Regions from separate parts of the Thermoanaerobacterium sp. RBIITD genome, predicted to be linked through region 1. Evidence: a T-box and tRNA genes for the amino acid it is inferred to sense, from the RefSeq annotation. Region 1 holds a T-box; the other holds one or more tRNA genes.
The links. The T-box of region 1 lies ahead of metG (methionine--tRNA ligase). A T-box ahead of a tRNA ligase gene usually reads a tRNA of that ligase, here a tRNA-Met.
Positions count from the first base shown of each region.

Region 2: it has a tRNA-Met gene. The T-box ahead of metG (methionine--tRNA ligase) is inferred to sense a tRNA for this amino acid. The anticodon was not compared.

Region 1 covers NZ_LT906662.1:1,526,832-1,534,932, forward strand. The annotation lists gene CPG45_RS07075 (arginine deiminase) at 1-867, opposite strand, end outside; gene CPG45_RS07080 (tRNA1(Val) (adenine(37)-N6)-methyltransferase) at 987-1,733, shown strand; gene rsmI (16S rRNA (cytidine(1402)-2'-O)-methyltransferase) at 1,736-2,548, shown strand; gene CPG45_RS07090 (cation diffusion facilitator family transporter) at 2,704-3,582, shown strand; gene CPG45_RS07095 (AbrB/MazE/SpoVT family DNA-binding domain-containing protein) at 3,630-3,881, opposite strand; gene CPG45_RS07100 (nucleoside recognition domain-containing protein) at 4,019-4,603, shown strand; gene CPG45_RS07105 (spore maturation protein) at 4,608-5,129, shown strand; gene CPG45_RS07110 (CCA tRNA nucleotidyltransferase) at 5,207-6,607, shown strand; T-box leader at 6,662-6,894, shown strand; gene metG (methionine--tRNA ligase) at 6,991-8,101, shown strand, end outside.
Region 2 covers NZ_LT906662.1:1,712,293-1,720,393, forward strand. The annotation lists gene hbs (non-specific DNA-binding protein Hbs) at 1-261, shown strand, start outside; gene CPG45_RS07995 (RNA-binding S4 domain-containing protein) at 307-546, shown strand; gene CPG45_RS08000 (SpoIID/LytB domain-containing protein) at 710-1,651, shown strand; gene yabP (sporulation protein YabP) at 1,754-2,047, shown strand; gene CPG45_RS08010 (MtnX-like HAD-IB family phosphatase) at 2,126-2,752, shown strand; gene CPG45_RS08015 (putative manganese-dependent inorganic diphosphatase) at 2,755-4,374, opposite strand; gene yabQ (spore cortex biosynthesis protein YabQ) at 4,518-4,994, shown strand; gene CPG45_RS08025 (FtsB family cell division protein) at 5,058-5,360, shown strand; gene CPG45_RS08030 (S1 domain-containing RNA-binding protein) at 5,467-5,889, shown strand; gene CPG45_RS08035 (Ppx/GppA phosphatase family protein) at 5,933-6,847, shown strand; tRNA gene CPG45_RS08040 (tRNA-Leu) at 6,927-7,016, shown strand; tRNA gene CPG45_RS08045 (tRNA-Met) at 7,026-7,101, shown strand; tRNA gene CPG45_RS08050 (tRNA-Met) at 7,107-7,183, shown strand; gene CPG45_RS08055 (recombinase family protein) at 7,140-8,101, opposite strand, start outside.

The sequences.
Region 1 (8,101 bases):
AAAAACAAACCTTTCTTTATCAACCATTGTAAAAACTGTGTCAAGGTGCATATAAGACCTATTAACAGGTATTTGAACGATGATAATTCGCTCTACTGTCGAACCACCTACAAAAAGGTTGTGTGCCAATTGCTCTATTGCCTGCGGCGTTGTCCTCTCTCCGCAACCGACTGCAATAACTTTATCGCTCAATATAAGAACATCACCGCCTTCTAAAGAATGAAAGTATGTATTGTCATACCAGCAAGGTATATTATTCTTTTTAAATAAATCGTGGTTCTGATAGATATATTTAAGTATTAATGTCTCTGGCTTTCTTGCAGCTGTTTTCATAGAGCTTATCATCAAACCACCATCAATCATGGTACCGGGGTCTCTTGTAAAATACATATTTGGAACAGGTTTAATATAAAAATAGTGATCTTCGTATATGTATTCCGCAAGACCAATTGGCATGTTATTACAATTGATATCACCTTTTTCAAGTCCACTTATTGCTATTTCAGCAACATTATCAGATGGCATATTTAAAAGCAAGTCCTTTAAATAATTTTTTATCTCATATGATGTAATGCCATTGATCATTAGCAGATCATTTATAAACTGCCCTTTTATGTTTTCGCTTCTTAAAACATCCTTAAGAAGATCTTTAATATACAATACAGTTATACCATTATCTCTTAATACTTTTGCAAATTTGTCATGTTCTTCTTGTATCTTCTTAACCCATGGTATGTCATCAAAAAGAAGCTCGGTGAGATTTTGAGGCGTAAGACGCTCTAATTCTTTTCCTGGTCTGTGCAAAATAACTGCATTAAGATTTCCGATTTCTGACGATACATGGGGAATTAATAATGGCTGTGTCACCGGCACATTCCTCCTACGCATAAACTCTTTATATAGTATACTTTTCTTATACTTATTTTTCAATACAATTTATATTAATTTATTATTATGGTAAAATTATTTATAAATGAGGTGGATATATGCTAAAAAATGGTGAAAGAATAGATGACTTAAATTTAAATGGACTTAAAATAATCCAGCATGAAAGCAAATTTAAATTTGGAATGGATGCCGTTTTGCTTTCTAATTTCGTATATACAAAAAAAGGTGATAAAATTGTCGATTTAGGCTGCGGTACTGGAATTATACCAATTTTAATTGCAGGAAAATCAAATGATACACATATAATCGGGGTAGAAATTCAGAAGGAAGTTTCTGATATGGCTTATAGAAGTGTGATGCTGAATAATCTTACAGATAGAATAACAATAATAAATGACGATATACGAAAAATTGTGGATAAATTAGGAATAGAGAAGTATGATATTGTTACAACAAATCCGCCATATATGCCATGCGAAACCGGTTTTGATAAAAACAATGAAAGTGAAAATATTTCAAGATATGAATTAAACGGTAATCTTGAGGATTTTATAAAGGTTACATGGAGATTGCTTAAATTCGGTGGAAAATTTTTCTTGGTACATAGAGCGGATAGACTTGTGGATATTGTTTATAATTTAAGGAAATATAATCTTGAACCGAAGAAAATTAGATTTGTGCAACCGTATATTGACGAAAAACCAAACTTGGTTTTAGTAGAAGCAAAAAAAGGTGCAAAAATGGGACTTAATATAATAAAGCCACTGTATGTATACAGAGATAATGGTAAATATACAGATGAGCTTATTGAGATATATGGAAAGACCAGCATTGAGGAGGGGTAATAGTGATAGGAAATTTATATTTGTGCCCGACACCCATCGGGAACCTTGAAGACATAACCTTGAGGGTTTTGAGGATATTAAAAGAAGTTGATTTTATTGCTGCCGAAGACACGAGGCAGACCGTGAGGCTTCTAAATCATTATGAAATTAAAAAGCCTCTTATAAGTTATCACGAGCATAACAAAGTTTCAAGCGGAATTAAGATAGTCAATGAATTAAAATTAGGCAAAAATGTAGCATTGGTGACAGACGCTGGTACGCCTGGGATATCTGATCCAGGTAAGGACCTTGTTAAGTTATGTATAGATGAGAATATAAATGTTATACCACTCCCAGGACCAACAGCTATAACAACGGCTTTAATAGGGTCTGGACTTGATACAAATGAATTTACGTTTATGGGATTTTTACCCACAAAGAAAAAAGACCGTGAAGAGGTTATTAATAATATATTTCATGAAAAGAGAACGGTTATCATTTATGAAGCACCTCATAGAATTATCGATACATTAAACGAATTTAAGCCATATGCCGGTGATAGAAAAATTGTGATCGCGAGGGAACTAACAAAGATACATGAAGAATTTATAAGAGGAACAATTGATGAAGTTTTAAGTAAAATCGGTAATGAGGTTAAGGGCGAACTAGTTGTGCTTGTAGAAGGATTTAAAGAAGTTATAAACCTAAGTCCTGAGGAATTAATTAAAAAATATATAGATAGCGGTATTGATAAAAAGGAAGCAGTAAAATTAACTGCTAAAAAATTAGGCATACCCAAAAGTGAAGTTTATAAACTTACGTTAAATGATAAATAAAGTATACGATTTTGTTTCTCAATATCAATTGATAATGAAAATCAATAACTGCAATTAAAAAATATTTTGCTTTTATATTGCATATTTTTATGTTTAAGCATATAATATGTAGTATACTTAACATTATCAATTGATTTTTATAAGGTGGTCTTAAAATGGACACATTTAAAAAAATAAAAGAAGTTTTGATAATAATATTAGTCTTAAATATAATAGTCGCATTGGCTAAAATATTATATGGCTTGTATATAAAGAGTGCAAGTATGATGGCTGACGGATATCATTCACTTTCTGACAGCTCAGGCAATATAGTTGGCCTTGTGGGGATTTATCTTGCATCGAAACCTGAAGATAAAGAACATCCCTATGGGCATAAGAAGTTTGAAACATTTTCTTCTATTTTTATATCAGTTATGCTATTCTTTGTAAGCTTTAATATATTAAAAGAAGCTTATAGCAGATTTATTACACCAGTTATTCCTAAAATAACAATTGATAGTTTTATAATAATGATCGCAACACTCATAGTAAATATATTTGTATTTACTTACGAATATAATCAGGGCATTAAGCTAAAAAGTGACATACTTGTCTCAGATTCGCTACACACAAAAAGCGATATATTTGTTTCTGTATCTGTGCTTGTAACACTTATAGCTTTAAAATTTAAAGTAACACCTTATATTGACCCTATAATGTCTGTAATAATTGCTGTATTTATAATTAAGGCAGGTATCGAGATAATAAAGCACAGTTCGGATATTTTATGTGACAGAATTGTAGTAGACTCTAAAAAGATACATGATATTGCTGTTAGTATTAAAGGTGTTTTGTCATGCCATCAAATAAGAAGTAGAGGACGGGAAGATGATATAAACATAGACCTTCATATAATGGTTGATCCAAATGAAAATATCCGCGATGCCCATGATATAGCGAGTGAACTTGAAGAAAAACTAAAAAAAGAGATACCTGGTGTTACGGAAGTCATCGTTCATATAGAACCATATGATAAAACCGAAGCTCAAAATTAGAAAGGCAAAAAAATAATAGAAGATTAACTTCTATTATTTTTTTTCGATTATTCGCTTTTTTTGAGATCTTCAAGACATTCTTTGCAGATATTTTTGCCCTTATAATTAACTACGTTTTCTGCGTTGCCACAGAAAATACAAGCAGGTTCGTATTTTTTAAGTACTATCTGCTCGCCGTCTACATAAATTTCAAGAGCATCTCTTTCTGCTATATTTAATGTCCTTCTAAGCTCAATAGGAATTACGACCCTTCCCAACTCGTCTACCTTTCGAACTATTCCAGTAGATTTCAACATAATTCTTCCCTCCTGAAGTAACAAAATTCGACAATTTCTTCTCATATGTAATAATACCAAGTTTTGCAAAATAAGTCAATACTTTTTTGACATTTTTTAAAAAAAATAACATAAATTTTTATAGAATGGAGGGGATATTTTTGATAAACTATATATGGTTTTTTATGATAGCGATAGGGATTATCGTAGGAATGATAAGTGGAAGGATGGGTGAAGTATCAAAAGCTATAATAGATTCTTCTGAATCGGCCGTTACAATATCTATAGGATTGATTGGTATCATGTCCTTATGGCTTGGCATTATGGAGATTGCCGAAAAATCAGGTTTAATGGATATATTATCTCGAATATTAAAGCCATTAATTATTAAACTCTTTCCGGAGGTGCCAAAAGATCACCCTGCAATAGGTGCAATGATTATGAATATATCTGCAAATATGTTAGGGTTGGGCAATGCAGCAACACCCTTTGGTATAAAGGCGATGGAATACCTTCAGGAACTAAATATGCGTGATATTGCATCAAATTCTATGTGTACGTTCCTTGTCATTAATACTGCATCTGTGCAATTAATACCGGCAGTAATGATAGGGATAAGAGCGTCATTGGGAGCTAAAAACCCTGCGGATTTTGTTATTGCTGGGCTCTTATCAAGTGTTACAGCGATTATAGCTGGTGTTACAACTGTAAAAATTTTAGAGAAATCACCACTTTTTAAGGAGTGATCTTATGTTAAAGCTTATTTCTGAATGGATTATACCAGTTATATTAATGTTAATTCCTCTTTACGGATTGCTAAAACATGTTAAAGTATATGAAGTATTTGTCGATGGTGCGAAAGACGGCATAAATACGATCATCAAGATATTTCCGGCACTTTTAGTAATGCTTGTGGCTATTGGTGTATTAAGAGCATCCGGCACCCTAGATTTATTGGCAAAGCTACTTACACCTTTGACGACAAAGATAGGTATGCCTTCAGAAGCTGTTCCATTAGCACTTATAAGGCCTCTTTCAGGAAGCGGTGCTCTTGGGGTTGCAACGGAACTGATTAAGTCTCATGGGCCTGATTCATTTATCTCAAAACTCGCCTCTGTCATGTATGGCTCAACTGAAACAACATTTTATGTATTAGCGGTATATTTTGGATCTGTAGGAATTAAAAAAATGAGGCATTCAGTTTTAGCTGGCATTTTCGCAGACATAGTTGCTATACTTGCATCTGTTTTTTATAGTAGACTCTTTTTTTGACTTGTTTACATTTTAAAATTTGATATACTATAAATGATAAAATGTATTATAAATTACTGAAGGGAATGCATGACATTATGTCTTTGATTAATAAAATAAAACGAATACTTGGTGATTATGCTGAGAAAATATATGTTGTTGGTGGGACCGTTAGGGATAGAATACTAAATAGAGAAATTAATGATTATGATTTTGCAGTTTTGGGTGATGTTTCATCGATATCGAAGCTAGTGGCAGAAAAGCTTGGGGGATCATACGTACCGTATGCAGAGGAAAGAGGGACATACAGGGTTGTATTTGAAGGGACAATCATGGATTTTACAGATATGAAAGGAAAAGACATATATGAAGACTTATTACACAGAGATTTTACTATAAATGCAATGGCTATGAAACTAACTGATTTTTTTGACATGGATTTTATTATAGATCCAATGGGCGGGTTAAATGATTTGAGAAATAAGAAGATCAAATATGTAAGCGAAAATTCTTTTGATGATGACCCATTAAGGATGCTTCGTGCAGTAAGGTTTGCTTCAATGTACAAATTTAATATAGAAGAAAAAACTAAACATCTAATAAAGGAAAAAGCAAATTTAATAAAAAACATATCATCTGAAAGAATAATGTATGAAATCTACATAATATTAAAGTCAAAAGAATCATTTAAATATATTAGATTAATGGACGAGCTTGGATTAATGGATGCCATTTTTCCAGAGGTTTACAAGATGAAAGATATAGGTAAATGTTATTATCATGTTCTTGATGCATGGCATCATTCTATAAAGACGGTTGAAGAATATGAAAATATTATAGAAGATTTAAGATTCCCTGTTGATATTTCAAAAATGATATGTGAATATCTTGATAAAGACCTTTCGTCTGGAAAGAAAATAAGAGATATTTTGAAACTTGCGGCATTATTTCATGATATAGGTAAACCGGAATCAATTTACATTGATGCTGAAAATCACATACATTTTTACAATCATGATATAAAAGGTGAAAAAGTTTTGTCAGGTATTACTAGAAGGATGAAAATGGGGAAAAAGGAATCTTCATTGATAAAAAAGATGGTCCTATATCATATGAACCCTTTATCTATCTATGTTAATGGTATATCGAATAAGCCGCTTTTTAAACTTTTCTCTGACCTTGAGGATGATTCAATTGGGTGTTTATTATTGTCCCAGGCTGATGTTGTTTCAACAAGGGTTGCAGCAGATAGGTTAAGCGATGCTGAGCATTATAGGGATTTCATATTGAGAATGTTTAGAAGATATGTCGACTATAATAATACAAAAACTCCGCTTTTGACACCACTCGATATAATAGTAAACTTTGACCTTAAAAATTATAAACTGCTTAATCAAATATTATATGAGATAAGAAAAAATCAGTTTTACGGAGATATTGAAGATAGAAATGATGCAATAAAATTCGTTGAGGAAAGAATGAAAATGAAGAAAATTTAGTTGACATTGCACTTAAGTTAAAGTATATTAAATATAACAATGTAAATAATATTAAAAAAGGCAATGATGGGAAGAGTAGAAAGGAAATTCTCTTAAAGAGAGCCGGGGTAGGTGAAAGCCGGCAGAGAATGAACTTTTGAATATGGCCCCAGAGCTTCAAAGCTGAAACTAAGTAGGCTTTGGCGGGATTTCCCGTTACAGAGTAAGAGTGTGATGGCACTTATTGAGGCATATTGCCGTGAGGCGTATGTGAAAAAGGGTGGTAACGCGAATAACTCGCCCCTAATTGGGTGGCGGGTTTTTTTACGTCTGGATTTTCAAGTATTAAATAAATTTGAAGTAAGTAACCACGATTAAAAATAATTAAAATGAGGAGGATTTTTATGGCAAAGACGTTTTACATTACAACACCAATCTATTATCCCAGTGATAAGCTTCACATAGGGCATTCTTATACGACTGTTGCTGCAGATGCGATGGCGCGGTTTAAAAGGCTTACAGGGTACGATGTGAGATTTTTGACAGGTACAGATGAGCATGGTCAGAAGATACAGAGAAAGGCTAAGGAAAAAGGCGTTACGCCAAAGCAGTATGTTGATGAGATTGTGGCGTGGATCAAAGATTTGTGGAAGACAATGGACATAAGCAATGACCAGTTTATAAGGACAACAGACAAGCAGCATGAAGAGATTGTTCAAAAGATATTTACGAAACTTTATGAAAAGGGCGACATATATAAAAGCGAATATGAAGGATGGTATTGCACACCTTGTGAGACGTTTTGGACTGAGAAGCAGCTTGTTGATGGAAACTGTCCTGACTGCGGCAGACCTGTAGAGCTTGTGAAGGAGGAAAGTTACTTCTTTAAGCTGTCAAATTACGCAGATAGGCTTCTTAAGTACTATGAAGAACATCCGGACTTTATACAACCTGAATCAAGGTTGAATGAGATGGTTAGTTTCATAAAATCTGGTCTTGAGGACTTGTGTGTATCCAGAACGTCATTTGATTGGGGAGTAAAAGTTCCATTTGACCCTAAGCATGTGGTGTATGTTTGGATTGACGCGTTGTCTAATTATATAACTGCGCTGGGGTATTCTACGGATTACGATGAAGATTTTAAAAAGTACTGGCCGGCAGATGTGCACCTTGTTGGAAAGGAAATCGTAAGATTCCACACCATAATATGGCCTGCAATGCTTATGGCGCTGGATTTGCCTTTACCTAAGAAGGTATTTGGCCATGGCTGGCTTATACTGGATGGTGGAAAGATGTCAAAGTCAAAAGGAAACGTGGTTGATCCAAAAGAGCTTGTGTCAAAGTACGGTGTAGATGCTATAAGGTATTTCCTCTTAAGAGAGGTTCCGTTTGGAGCAGATGGTGTATTTTCAAATGAAGCGCTGATTTCCAGGATAAATTCGGACCTTGCAAATGACTTTGGCAATCTTCTAAGCAGAACTGTAACAATGGTGGAAAAATACTTTGGTGGGTCAG
Region 2 (8,101 bases), 190 kb from region 1:
CTTGTTACAAAGATTGCAGAAAAAAGCGAATTAACGAAGAAAGAAGCAGAGAAAGCGTTAAATGCTTTCGTAGATGCAGTGCAAGAAGCACTCCAGCAAGGTGATAAAGTGCAGTTGGTTGGCTTCGGAACATTTGAGGTAAGAGAAAGAGCAGAAAGAAAGGGCAGGAATCCTCAGACAAAAGAAGAAATAACAATTCCTGCATCGAAGGCACCAGTATTTAAAGCAGGCAAAGCTTTAAAAGATTTGGTGAATGCGTAAATCAGGTCGTATGACCTGATTTATCTTTTAAGGAGACGGAAATCAATGCGGTTAGATAAATTTCTTAAAGTGTCACGGCTTATAAAAAGAAGAACAATAGCAAAAGAAGCATGTGATAAAGGCATGATATCAATTAACGGAAAAGTAGCTAAGGCCGGTGATGTCCTTAAAGAAGGGGATATCATTGAAATCAATTTCGGAAGTAAAGCTATAAAGGCTGAAGTTGTCGATCTAAAAGAACATGTATTAAAAGACGAAGCAGAGAATATGTATAAGTTACTTTAAAGATGTATTATTTTATTTAAGTTAAAGTATTAAATATTTATAAATATGAATACATCTCAATAATCCTTCCTATACTAACATAAAAGTATATATATATTTATACGTTAAGTTTAGCATAGGAGGGATTTTTTTGCGAAATAAATTAAAATTATTATTATTGGTTATGACAGCTATATTTGCTTTGACATCTTGTACAACACCATCTAAAAAACCATTGCAAAAAAGAAAACCACAAGTGTTATTACCTGCAATACCGGCAAAGATTAGCCGTGGTAATAAAAAGGAACCTGTTTTAAAGGTATATATAAGTCAAACAGGAAAGATAGAAACTATGCCACTTGAGCAATATGTTATGGGTACTGTTGCGGGGGAGATAAAAAATGATTGGCCGATAGAGGCATTAAAAGCACAAGCCATTCTAGCTAGAAGTTATGTATTGAACTTCGTTGATACTAAAAAGTCGAAATATGACGGAGCAGATATATCAACAGATTTTGAAGAAGCGCAGGCATGGAATCCAGCAAACATAAACTTAAGAATCAGAAAAGCTGTAAATGATACAAGGGGGACTGTCGCTATATTCAATGGTAAATATATAGATGCATGGTTTCATTCAGATGCAGCAGGTAGAACTGCTATGGCAAAAGAAGGGTTAAATTATAAAAAGCCAGAACCGCCGTATATTGAAAGTGTGAAGTCAAATGATAGTAAAGATGCCCCCGCAAATATAAAAAACTGGACTGCGACATTTACAAAACAAGATGTTTTAAATGCACTTAATAAGATGGGTGTGAACATAAAGGATTTTAGTTCAGTTACTATAGGGACAAAAGGTGGATCGGGAAGGACTGTAAATCTTAATTTTGATAAAACTCCTGTAAATGCACCAGACTTTAGAATAGCTATTGGCAGTGAAAAAATGAAATCTACAATGCTTGACAGTGTAAAATATGATGGCAGCAATCTCCTTATAAAAGGAAGGGGATTTGGTCATGGAGTCGGCATGTCGCAATGGGGCGCATATCAAATGGCAAAACAAGGTTCGAAAGCTAAAGATATAATTATGCATTACTTTAAAAATTTGAATATTGTAAAACTATGGTAATTGGAACGCGAAGAGGGTTATGATTAAAACCCTCTTTTATTGATATTTGTTCTAAAATACCATACACCTTCATAAAATTAGATAAAAAGAGGAGGTGTTATGATGGAGGATAGAAGAGGGACAAACAGTAATAAACAACAGAACATCACAATACAAAACAGAGAAAAGATGCAGGTAACTGGTGTAGATAATGTAGTAAGTTTTGATGATGAATTGGTTATACTTGAAACGGCACTGGGACTTTTAACAATAAAAGGACAGGACCTTCATATAAATAAACTTAATTTAGATGAAGGAAATGTATCTATTGATGGAGAACTTGTAAGCCTTACATACAGCGATAGAAGTGGAATAATGGGTAAATCTGGAGGATTTTTAAGTAGGATGTTTAAATAAAAGTGAAGTGATGCCAACATTGAAAAGTTATCCCTTTTCGTGTATCATTGTATTAAAATGATGTAAAGGGGATGCATTATGTGTACCTATATACTTGTTGATTTTGATGGCACCATAACAAAAGAAGATACTTGTTATGCAATGGTTAAGGCATTTGCAAAGGATGGCTGGCAGGAGATAGAAAGAAAATGGGAGACAGGTTTGATTAGTACCGAAGAATGTGCACTTGAGACGTTTAAGCTTATGGATATGGATGAAGAAAAGCTAAAAAAACTTCTTAATAAAATAGAAATAGATGAGTATTTTAAGGACTTTTTAAACTTATGTAACAAGAGAGGATACAAAGTCATAATTGCAAGCGATGGATATGATTTTAATATTAAAACTATTCTTAACAAGTACAATATACATCTTGAATATTATAGCAATAGACTATATTTTAAAGATGGGAATATTGTTGCTAAATTTAATACATCATCGGAATGTGATAAATGTGGTTCATGCAAACTTGAGATATTAAAAAAATACAAAAATGACAATACAGAAGTTATTTTTATTGGTGATGGTTATTCAGACATATGTGTAGCAAAATATGCAGATAAACTATTTGCACGTGATACACTGCTAAAATATTGTATAGAAAATAATATTCCCCATATACCGTTTAATAATTTTAAAGATGTGATAGAAGAAATAAAGCGATAAACCTATTTTGAGTTTATCGCTTTTGCTATTGGTGGTACAATCTGCTTTTTTCTTGATATGACATATGGAAGATAAAAATTATTATCCGTTATGTCAATATTGAATGCCTTAGCTAATAAATCTTTGTGATTGCCAGCAAACAATACCAAAGAACCTTCGTTAATAATATCAGTAAGCATTAATAAAAGCATGTCGTAATTTTTATTTTTTCTTTCTTTCTCCATGAATTTTAATAAATCTTCTTTAAGATTTCCAACACTTGATAATGTGGTTACTTGACCAATTCCGATTTTAAAATTGTTGATTATGAATTCTTTAAAATCCATATAAAATATTTCTTCAACAGTTTTACCCTTTAAGGATGTCCCAGCTTCAAACATTTGTTTACCAAAAGTCTCAATATCAATCTCGGCTATTTCAGATAATTTTCTCGCTGCCCTTATATCCTCCGGTGTACAGGTTGGCGATTTAAATACTAATGTGTCAGACAATATTGCAGCACACATAAGCCCAGCGATATGCCTTTCCGGTATCAAGCCACGTTCCTCAAAAATCTTATTTATTATTGTCGATGAACAACCAACTGGCTGATTTCTAAATAATATTGGCTGGTTTGTTTCAACACCGCCGATTCTATGATGGTCGATAATTTCAAGAATTGTGGCATCCTCAATACCGTCAACTGCTTGTGACAATTCGTTATGGTCCACAAGTATGATTTTTTTTCTTTCATAGTTTAATATATGACGTCTTGCTAAAAGTCCCAAAACTTTACCTTCACTATTTACGACAGGAAAGTTACGGTATCTATACTTTAACATTGTTTGCCTTACATCATCAATATAATCACTATCTTTAAATGTCACAATATCATCTTTTATCATAATGTGTGACATTGGAAGACATTGATTTATGAGTTTAATGGTGTCAAAGGTATCACAAGGAACAACAATTATTGTTGAATTATACTTTTTGGCTTCTTTTATAACACTGTCGGATGGATTGCTATCGCCTGTTATTATTATTGTTTTAGCACCATTTTTTATAGATTCCAATTGGATGTTCTCTCTATTTTCAACGATCAATGTTACCCCATCACGAATCTTACCAATAACATAATCTGTTTGCATTGCGGCAACAATAATGTCTCCTTTTATAAAATCTTCGTTTTTGACAATTATTCGGCCATTTAAGGTTTTTAGAATATTTTTAATAGGTATGCTATAATTTGATAATTCTTGTGATGATGTAAGGTATGCTTTTGCAAGGTCACCCATTGTAGCTACTCCCTTAAGTCTATTTTCTTCATCGACGATGGCAATAGTCTTAAAATTTTTATCAAGTAACATATTCCATGCTTCATACATAGGAGCATTTTCTTTAATTGTTAAAGGCTTATCATAAGATATATCGCTAACCTGCGTATATACATTTTCAATTAAATCAGGCTCTTTAACATTAAAATAATTTAATACAAATTGCGTTTCTCTATTTATAGGTCCAAGCCTTACCGGTATCGCTTCAATATTTTCTGATCTCCTTTTTAAATTAGCATATGCTATTGCAGAACAAATTGAATCTGTATCTGGGTTCTTATGACCGGAAACGTAAATAGTACTCATATGCAACTTCTCCTTTATATTTATATAATAATAACATTTAAAATTATATTCTTACAATTTATTCAATAATATATGAAAGGCTTAAAGATAATCATATAAGTCTTTCATACTAATATAATATAACAGGAGGAGGTAATATGTAAATGGTAATGAATGTACAAAACCAGCTTTATTCTTTCTTTGTTATGTTATATGGTGGCATAATAATTGCAATTATATACGATGTTTATAAAGTTATAAGGATAATTATAAAACCGAAGAGAATTGCTACAGATATAGGAGATATTACCTTTTGGATTATTGGTACTATTGTTTTTATATTTTTTTTATATATTAGCAATTATGTTGAGATAAGATTTTACACATTTCTCGGATTTATAATAGGTGCTTTAGCCTATAATGTTGTATTAAGTCCTTTTGTTGTAAAAACATTACTTTTTATTTATAGAATTTTATTTAAAATAGTAATAAAAACATTTAAAATGATTAGCTATCCAATTGTAATTTTATATAAAGCACTCCTTGTACCATATAGATATTTAGCAAAGATATTTTCTATTCTAAAAATGCTAATTGATAACATTGTTTCACATTTTAATCTTTTTAAGAAAAAAAAATAGAGGATTTTTCATCAAAATGTCGAATATATACTAGAAGAACAAAATGATGAGAGGTCTGTTCCAATGATGAAGGTAACGAATAAGATTAGAATTAAAACAATATTGATAGGCATTTTTATTATCTATGTTGCATTTACATTTGTCAAGCAGCAAATTACATTGAATATGTTAGATGAGAAGTATAATGAAATTAAATCCAAAGAGATTGCTGTACAAATCGAGAATAAAGAATTAAATAATCAGATAAAATATATAGAAACAGATAAGTTTATAGAAAACGAAGCAAGACAAAAGCTTGGACTTATTAAAAAAGGCGAGATAATGTACATAGATACATCAAAGGAAAACAAAGATTCAACAAAATAGAATAAAGACTTTATTTTTACAAAATTACACACTTGATAGTATATGTTTTTTAATATATAATAAACATATTAGTATTAAATAAGTTAAAGGGAGGATAAATATTTATATGCCATTTCAGGTAGGAGAGGTAGTTGAAGGAACTGTTCTCAATATCACTGATTTTGGAGCGTTTATTCAATTACCGGAAGGCAAGACGGGTTTGGTTCATATATCAGAGATCGCGAATACTTATGTCAAAGATATTAATGAATTTTTAAAGGAAAATGATAAAGTAAAAGTAAAGGTCCTTTCAATGGATAGGGAAGGACGCATAAGCTTGTCAATAAAGAAAGCTTTGCCAAAGCCCAAATCCGAAAAAAGCAATAGGAGCTATGAATTTGAGCATCATAGCAATCGGAATAATAATATTTCTTTTGAAGAAAGAATTTCTAAATTTCTGAAAGACTCTGATGAAAGGCAACAACAGCTTAAAAAGAATTTCGAATCAAAACGAAGAGGCGGCGGTTACAAAAGAAACGCTAATTATTAATATTCGGGGACTACCCGAAGATTTTCAATTCAGGAGGACTACAATGAGGTGCTCTGTTATTGATATAGGTACTAATTCTGTACGCCATCTTATATGTGATATTGATGGTGAATTGATTAAGACAGTAAAAAAAGATGTTAAAATAACACGACTTGGTGAAGGCGTGTCAAAAAGTGGCAGATTAAACAATGATGCTGTTATAAGAAGTATCGATATTATAAGAAAATATTTAGATGATGCGAAAGATTATAATGTAACTGATATCTATGCATTCGCGACTTCAGCAATGAGAGATGCAAAAGATTCTGACTATTTCTTAGATGAATTATCTAAAATAGGATTAAATACAGATATTATAGATGGTGAAACTGAGAGTTTATATGGTTATTTGGGTGCCTCATATGGTATAAATAAAAAAGATGCATTGGTATTGGATATTGGTGGAGGTAGTACAGAATTTTCATATTACAATGATAATCTTATAAAGAAAAGTTTTGATATAGGTGCTGTCAGATTGACGGAAAGGTTTATTAAAAATGACCCGCCAACAATCGATGAATACAACAATATGAGACTGTATATAATAGATATGTTGTTACCATTTATCGAAAATAATGAAAATATAACATGTAACATTATAGGCATAGGAGGAACAATAACGACATTGGCAGCAATGTCACAGGGCTTAAAAGTTTATTCGAGGGAAAAAGTTCATGGATATGTTCTTTCCAAAAACGAGGTAAAGAGACTCCTTGAATTACTTATGTCAGTTAAACTTGGAGAAAGAAAATTGATAAATGGGTTGCAGCCTGAAAGGGCAGATATAATTATAGCCGGAACAATAATACTTATTACAATATTAGAGCTTTTAAATGTTAATTCGATTTCCGCAAGTGAGTGGGACAATTTGGAGGGCGCTGTGATAAATAGATTTCTTAAAAAAAATAATATTAATTAGCTAAAATATCAAAGCAAAAAGTCTTGACTTATAATATATTATGTAATATAATAAATGATGTCGCTAATGATAGTGACGTGCCGGAGTGGCGGAACTGGCAGACGCACAGGACTTAAAATCCTGCGGGCCTTTAAAGCTCGTACCGGTTCGATTCCGGTCTCCGGCACCAGCTTAATATCGCGGGGTGGAGCAGTTGGCAGCTCGTCGGGCTCATAACCCGGAGGTCGCAGGTTCAAGTCCTGCCCCCGCAACCAAATATGGCGGCGTAGCTCAGTTGGCTAGAGCATGCGGTTCATACCCGCAGTGTCGGTGGTTCGACTCCACTCGCCGCTACCATCCATGTACAAACTTTTTGATTAATCGAGATTTTCAAAATTGCCTCAACCTTATCATGGTAGACGGTAATTTTTTTTATATATGTAGGTAGCATAGCTTTTATTTTCTTTCTGTCTCCTTTGGTCAAAATATCTTTATCTTTTATTAAATATGCTGTTATCATATCTTCTGTTATAATACTTACATCAGGTTTTAATTCCAATTCTCTTAATCGTATTTCAACTTCATTCTTCTGTTGCTCAAGCTCGGTCAATTTAGCATCAAGGCTCGGATGAAAATGTCCTGCTGCAATAGCATCTACAATAGTAGAAATACTTTTATCTATTTCTTCTTTCCTTTTTAAAAGTGTTTTTTGCATATTTTGCCTATCACTTATAATTTCTTGATTTTCTTTGTTTAAAGATTTGGCAATTTGAGGTATAATATCATCATTAAAAATTTTTTCCTGCAATTCACTCAAAATGTAATTTTCTATCATATCTTGGTTTATATCTTTATTATCACATTGCTTTGTACGTTGTTTATTATTGCATCTGTAATATGTATACTTTTGTTTTCCTAAACAGCCTGTCATACTTGCACCACAAATACCACATTCTATAAGTCCAGAAAGCAAATATATTCTTTTTACATTATGTGCAGCTTGTGTCCTTTTTGCTTTTTCCATCTTTTTTTGTACCTCCTCAAATAAATCTTTATCTATTATTGCGGGAATAGCATTATCTATTATAATTACATCTTCTTTGCAAATATTATGCTTATATTTAGTACCTTTATTAAATATGTATTTTCCAATATATTTTTCGTTTTTTAAAATATCATGCAAACTATTTTTGCTAAAAGTATTACCTTTTTTAGTTTTATAACCATGCAGATTTAATTCATCTATAATATGTCTATAACCATAGCCATCATTAT